DNA from 3 places in the Streptomyces sp. NBC_00358 genome. Region 1 is predicted to be linked to each of the others. Evidence: riboswitches for the same ligand, from Rfam matches in the RefSeq annotation. Region 1 holds a riboswitch; each other region holds the start of a gene.
What was found. Region 1 has a riboswitch for cyclic di-AMP ahead of OHT01_RS07065 (M23 family metallopeptidase). Riboswitches for the same ligand answer to the same signal wherever they lie in the genome.
Positions count from the first base shown of each region.

Region 1 (2,193 bases):
CCGTGCGCTCCTTGATGATCGTGCGGTAGGAGCCGATCATCCGGGCCGCGGCCTTGCCGTCGCCGAGGATCGCGCGCAACTGGTCGAGATCGCCGTCGCGGACCATCTTCCAGAACTCACTGCCGTCCGCCGGGTCGGTCAGCGGAAGATTCACGTTCCGCACGCCCGGCAATTCGACGTCCGGGCCCTCCAGCTTCTGGTCGGCCGCATTGCGGAAGTCGAAGATCGTGTGGAGCCCCAGGGAGGCGAGGAACGCGGCGTCCTCCTCCGTGGCGTGGGCGAGGTGGCCGCTGCGGAACAGGTGCCCGTAGCGCACTCGTCGGCCGTCCGCGGTGGGCAGGCCACCCACGTCGCGGAAGTTGCGCACTCCGCCGAGCTCGGGCTCGGTCGACGGGACCTGCTGGGTCACGGGGGCTCCCCTCATTCGGCCGCCGGCGTCGCAGGGCTGGACTCGGCGTCGCTGGTCGGCAGTTGTGTGCGGCTCGCGCCCTCGACGATACGACATGGGTTCCTGAGGCAATGAGTTGTCCACAGGCGACGCCTCCCGGACGCGGAGCCCGCGTTGATGTTGCCCAATAGGTGCATATGTTCGAATTCACCGAAGGGTCGGCCTTGTGGGCGACCGTGCGGACCTGGCGGAATGAATTCGGCCGATATGAGGCATTGATGCACGCCGTTTTGCGTGTCGGCTCACGTGGGGTGCTGGATGTGATGGATGTCCGCCCGCATCGCATCTGACTGTTCTGCCCGAAATGGCGCCTTCATTACAACTGGCCCTGGAATAGCGCATCCTGGGTCGAGTCGCGTGAGGAGCGTCATATTCGTGACGATGAGTTGCCGCCTCCATTTCTCAACCGGCCCGCAATTCCGGGGAGGTTGAGAGGCCCGGAAGATCGTCATTCCACGGAGGGTGACGGCAATTCCACCATGGATCAAGAAAGGCGAGCGCACGGAATCCGCGCACAGTTGTCGACGCGCTCTCATGTCGCTTACGTTCTGCCTCAATCCGGACGGACGCCCAATCCTGCCGCCGCCCGGAATCCGCAAACTCACCCGTACACGGCAGGAGCGGGGGACCCACAGGTTCCGTGCCTGTCCGGACTCCGGAACAGGCTAGGGGTACAGCCGCGCAGCAGCGCGGCCGGGCATCTCCAGCCCGCACCCGACAGCTCACCCCGCAGGCGCCGGAGAGGAAATCGTCATGCCCGCGAAGGGTAAGCACCGCCGTCCCAAGTCCTTGCGTTTCACCCGCTCCATCGCCGTGGCCGGAACCGGTGGCGCAGCGCTCGCGCTGCCTCTGATGGGAGCCACGGGCGCCCACGCCGCGACCCCGGCCACCGCCGTCGCGCAGCATGTCGAGAAGGCCGCGGCCGCGGCTCCCGCCGCCGAGAAGACCGTCACGACGAGGACGTACGCGGTGCGGGCCGGTGACTATCTCTCCAAGATCGCCGACGAGCACAACGTCAGCGGCGGCTGGAAGAAGATCTACTCCGACAACCGCTCCGCCATCGGCGGCGACCCGTCGCTGATCCACCCGGGTCTGAAGCTGTCGCTCGGCAAGAAGGCCGCCTTCGCCGGCGCCGCCCACTCGGCCACCCGCACGTCGGCCCCGGCGGCGAAGACCACCCAGGCGACCCCGGCCGCCGACACGGCTCCCTCCAACTCGGCCTCCGCCGAAAGCGGTTCCGGCTACACCCTGCCGGTCCAGGGCGGCAGCGTCGGCACCGGCTACAAGGTGGCGGGCAGCATGTGGTCCAGCGGCTACCACACGGGCGTGGACTTCGTGGTCCCCACCGGCACCACGATCAAGTCCATCGCCGCGGGCACCGTCGTCTCCGCCGGCTGGGGCGGCGCCTACGGCAACCAGGTCGTCATCCAGCACGCCGACGGCAAGTACTCCCAGTACGCCCACATGTCCTCGCTGTCCGTCTCGGCGGGCCAGACCGTGACGGCGGGCCAGCAGATAGGCCTCTCCGGCGCGACCGGCAACGTCACCGGACCGCACCTGCACTTCGAGATCCGCACCACGCCGGACTACGGCTCGGACGTCGACCCGGTCGCCTACCTGCGGTCGCACGGTGTCGCCGTCGGCTGACGCGTCACCCCGAGTTCCATGAGCTTGCCCCGTTCCTGACCTGACAGCAGGACCGCCGCCGAAGGCCGGACCCCATGATTCCCGGGGTCCGGCCTTCG
Region 1 covers NZ_CP107976.1:1,714,308-1,716,500, reverse strand. The annotation lists gene OHT01_RS07070 (tyrosine-protein phosphatase) at 1-409, opposite strand, end outside; cyclic di-AMP (ydaO/yuaA leader) riboswitch at 1,041-1,199, shown strand; gene OHT01_RS07065 (M23 family metallopeptidase) at 1,202-2,095, shown strand.

Region 2 (2,193 bases), 2.4 Mb from region 1:
TCGCTCTCGCCGCCACGCACCTCGGACTCACCCCGGCGGGGACGCTCGCCTTCGGTGACATGCCCAATGACATCCCGATGTTCGACTGGGCCGCGCGCGGCGTGGCGATGGCCAACGCCCACCCGGAACTGAAGGCGGTGGCCGACGAGGTCACCCTGTCGAACGAGGACGACGGCATCGCGGTGGTCCTGGAGCGTCTCTTCGGTTTCTAGCGGCGGCAACGCGCCCGCCGGCGGACCTCGAAAGGTGCCGCCGGCGGGCGAGGGGGAAGCGGGGGTGCGATCAGTAGGCGCCGTTGACGTTGTCGATGGAGCCGTAGGTCTTGGCCGCGTAGTTGCAGGCCGCGGTGATGTTCGCGACCGGGTCGTAGATGTTCATCGACGTGCCCGGGACGTGGAAGGCCTGGAACGTGGGGTCGATGACCTGGAGCAGACCCTTGGAGGGGATGCCAGCGGCGGCGTTGGAGTCCCAGTTGTTGATGGCGTTGGGGTTGCCGGAGGACTCGCGCATCACGTTGCGGTGGATGCCGTCGTAGCTGCCCGGTATGCCCGCCTTGGCCATGACGTCCAGGGACTGCTTGATCCAGCCGTCGAGGTTGTTGGCGTACGTCTTGGCGGAGGCCTGCGTGGCGGTGGTCACCGTGGACTTGGCGACGGCCGGGGTCGCGTTCGCGGTCGTGCGCACGACGGTCGACTTCAGCGTCTTCGTGCCCACGGTCAGCTTCAGACCGGGGCGGATCAGGGAGGGGTTGTCGCCGATGACCGCGCGGTTCGCCGTGTACAGCTTCTTCCAGCCACCGCTCGTCGGGTGCTTCTGCGCAACCTTCGAAAGGGTGTCGCCCGCGACCACCTTGTAGGTGAGGAGCTGGACGTTGGGGACGACCGCGGTGTGGGCGGCCTTCGTGAGCTGGGGAGCCTGCGCCGGGGTCGCGGCCTGGGCGCCGGTGGCGCTCACGAGCGGGAGGGCGAGGGCGATGCCGCCCGTTCCGGCGGCGATCATGCCCCGGGTGATGACGTTGGTCTTCGTGCGGCGGTGCTTGCCTCGTACGGGCATGACGAATTTCCTCTCCGACGCCTGCGAGGTGAGCTGTCGGGTTCGGGCGGGAGATGCCCGGCCGCGTTCTGGGCGCGGCTTCACCCCTAGCCGGTCCGGTGTGTCCGGATCGGCGGCTTACCTGTGGTTCCCCCGCTCCTGCCGTGCGTGGGTGGGTGGGTTTCCGGGCGGCGGCAGGATTCGGCGATCCGCCCGGGATCGACGAGAACGTATGCGAGAGCACATGTCCGGAACAAGGCCAGATTTGGCTGCGAAGATCGCTTTCGCCTGGTTAGGGCACGGGGAATAAGTCCGATTGCGCCGGAATTGGATCCTCAACTTGCCTTTGGCGAACGGGTTGGCCGGAAGGCGGCGGGCGAGGGCTCCCCGGTTCGCTGGTGACTCAATTCACGAGACCAAGGGTCATCAAGGCGGCATGCCGGGTAATTCGGGCATTCGATCTTCCGGTGGCGGGTGGGTGCCGGGCCCCCGGGCGGGCGTCGGACGGCTCTTCGCGCAGGGAATCGGCAGAGGATTCGGCGCGGGATGCGCGTGATGTGCGGGGGTGTGCGGGGATGCGGGGTACGGCAGGCGTCAGGGGTGCGGCCGGTTCCGAGCCGGGGTGTCGGCCGGGCGCGTGTTGAAGTGCCGCCCGGGGTAAGGGGGTTCGGTGTGCGCGCGTGACGCGCGGGCATGGGAATGCGCGGCGCGCAGGAGGCCCGCGAGGGCGAACTCCCGCCCCCGTAGGCCTTGTCGGCCCCCTGTCGGCACCCCTGTCGCCAGTCCTGTCGGCAGTACTGTCGGCGGGCCCGTCAGCCGGCCGTGCGCGGGATCCGCTTCTCCCAGGTCCGGTGGAAGACGACCTCGTCGCCGTCCTTGCAGACGACCTCGTCGGTCGTGATGAAGTCCTGTGCGTCGCAGGTGATGGCGGAGGCCGTCTCGACGCGGGCGTCCCACGGCAGGTCGGGGCGGTGCAGTCGGATCGACCAGGTCGAGCGGGCACGGGCGGACAACGGGTCCGACTCGTCGATCGTGTACGTCTCCAGCGCGTCCTCCGTGCATTCGAGGCCGTCGGGGTACACCCGGGTACCGCCGTGGCCCGGGTCCACCTCCAGGCGCCAGGTGCCCGCGGCCACGTCACGCAGCACCAGGCGTTCCGGG
Region 2 covers NZ_CP107976.1:4,132,153-4,134,345, reverse strand. The annotation lists gene OHT01_RS17345 (HAD family hydrolase) at 1-212, shown strand, start outside; gene OHT01_RS17340 (transglycosylase SLT domain-containing protein) at 283-1,053, opposite strand; cyclic di-AMP (ydaO/yuaA leader) riboswitch at 1,057-1,217, opposite strand; gene OHT01_RS17335 (CocE/NonD family hydrolase) at 1,845-2,193, opposite strand, start outside.
Region 2: another riboswitch for cyclic di-AMP. It lies ahead of OHT01_RS17340 (transglycosylase SLT domain-containing protein); the one in region 1 lies ahead of OHT01_RS07065 (M23 family metallopeptidase).

Region 3 (2,193 bases), 3.8 Mb from region 1:
GGAACGGCCGTCACCGTCGCCCTCGTCAGGCCCCAGCCCTCATCGTCGCCGCGGGCGTGACCGGATCGGCCATCGTCATCCCGTTGCTCGCCGCGGCGAGTGCGAACGCGGCCGACGGGACCGTCTGGGACCAGGTGGCGCAGTGCGAGAGCGGTGGCGCGTGGAGCGCCGACCAGGGCAACGGGTACTACGGCGGTCTTCAGCTCGACCAGGAGGACTGGGAGGCGCACGGCGGTCTCGCCTACGCGTCGAGGCCTGACCAGGCCAGTCGCTCGCAGCAGATAGCCGTCGCCGAGAAGCTGCTCGACGAGCAGGGCGTCGCGGCCTGGCCCAGCTGTGGACCGCTCTCCGGCCTCAGCAAGAACTCGGCCGGGGTCCAGGTCGACACGGGCGTGGCCGGCGACTCGGCGAGTGCCGGGAGTGATGCCGGTTCAACCGGCTCATCCGGTTTGTCCACTTCGTCCGACCTGCTTGGTTCGATCGACGGTGACTCCTCGGGCGCGACCGACGGTGCCGCGAAGTCCAGTGCCTCGCCGAGTCCCAGCGCCTCGGCCAAGACGGCCGACAAGAGTGACGAGTCGGGCAAGTCCGGACGGAAGGACGCTTCTTCGGGCGCCTCCGTCGCCGCGAGCACCGGCACCGGGCGGCACCGCGGCACGGATGCCTCGGAGGGTGCGACCGCCGGTCCCACCGACAGCGCGACCGGACGGCACGCCTCCGGCGTCTCCAGCGTTTCGAGCGACATCACCGACAACTCGTACGCCAGAAAGAACATCTGGAATGTTTCCGACGTCCTCGGCCTTGAGGACGGGTCGGGCTACCTGGCCGCCGCGGCCGCCGCGGCCACCGATGCCGCGGACACCGGTCCCGGCCTCGTCGTCCCAGGTCGGAGCATTGCCGTCACCGCCGAAACGGTGCAGAACTAGCGGGAGTTCGCGTCACGGTTCGCTGTGGAATGTCCGGTTTGGTGCGAGTGAGACATGAGTCTCAGAAGCCCTGATCGTCTTTGAATTTCCGCCGATCGACTGCTTACGGTCGTGACTGCTCGCCACAGCGGGCTCCGACGGTCGCAACGCCGAATCCTGCCAACGGCCGTACGGGAACAGTCGTCGCGTCATGCGCCGTAGGCAGGAGCGGGGGACCCAGGTAGGCGCCGGGCCCGGGAGTCGAGAGACACCTGGGAACGGCTTGGGGTTAAGTCGCGTGCCGGACGTCCTGGAGACAGGGCCGAAGGTGCGCGGCCGGGCAACTCAACCGGCCCGAACCCGACAGCTCACCTCGCAGGCGTCGGTGAGGGGATCACTCCATGCTGTTTTCCAGCAAGGGCAAGCACCGCCGTCCGAACAAGGCCACCCGCGTCGCCGCGCTCGCCGGTGTCACCGGTGTCGCCATCGCCGCCCCGCTGATGGCGGCAGGCAACGCATCCGCCGCCACCGCCTCCGAGTGGGACGCCGTCGCCCAGTGCGAGGCCGGCGGCAACTGGTCGATCAACACCGGCAACGGCTACTACGGCGGCCTGCAGTTCTCTTCCTCCACCTGGGCCGCGTACGGCGGCACCGCCTACGCCTCGACCGCCGACCAGGCCTCGAAGTCGCAGCAGATCGCCATCGGTGAGAAGGTCCTCGCCGCGCAGGGCAAGGGTGCCTGGCCGACCTGCGGCACCGGCCTGTCCAGCGCCGCCTACAGCGGTGGCGCCACGACCCCGTCGACCTCCTCCTCGTCCTCGTCGTCGAGCGGCGCGCAGAGCACCACCACCCGTACGACGGAGCAGCCCGCCTCGCGTTCCGCGGAGCGCCCCGCCGCCCAGAAGACCGTCACCACCCCGACCGGCAAGAAGGTCAAGAAGGGTGACGGCGAGTACAAGGTCGTCAAGGGCGACACCCTCAGCTCGATCGCCGAGAAGAAGCACGTCAAGGGCGGCTGGCAGAAGCTGTTCAAGCTGAACAAGGACATCGTCGCCGACGCCGACTTCATCTACCCGGGCCAGCAGCTGCACCTCGGCTGAGTCCGGCGGCGCGCCGGCTGACGTGGTCACCTTCGGCGGAGGGTGACCGTGATCCCCGGACGTGCGCGGCCCGGCCCCGCTGAAAGACAGCTCCCTCGTAGGCCGGGCCTCCGCTCCGGAGGCCCGCCGAGGTCCCCGTCCCCACGGGCTCCCCGCTCCGGTGCGTGTTCCCCCGCACGCGCCGGAGC
Region 3 covers NZ_CP107976.1:5,545,351-5,547,543, forward strand. The annotation lists gene OHT01_RS23670 (transglycosylase family protein) at 57-926, shown strand; cyclic di-AMP (ydaO/yuaA leader) riboswitch at 1,110-1,302, shown strand; gene OHT01_RS23675 (transglycosylase family protein) at 1,307-2,005, shown strand.
Region 3: another riboswitch for cyclic di-AMP. It lies ahead of OHT01_RS23675 (transglycosylase family protein); the one in region 1 lies ahead of OHT01_RS07065 (M23 family metallopeptidase).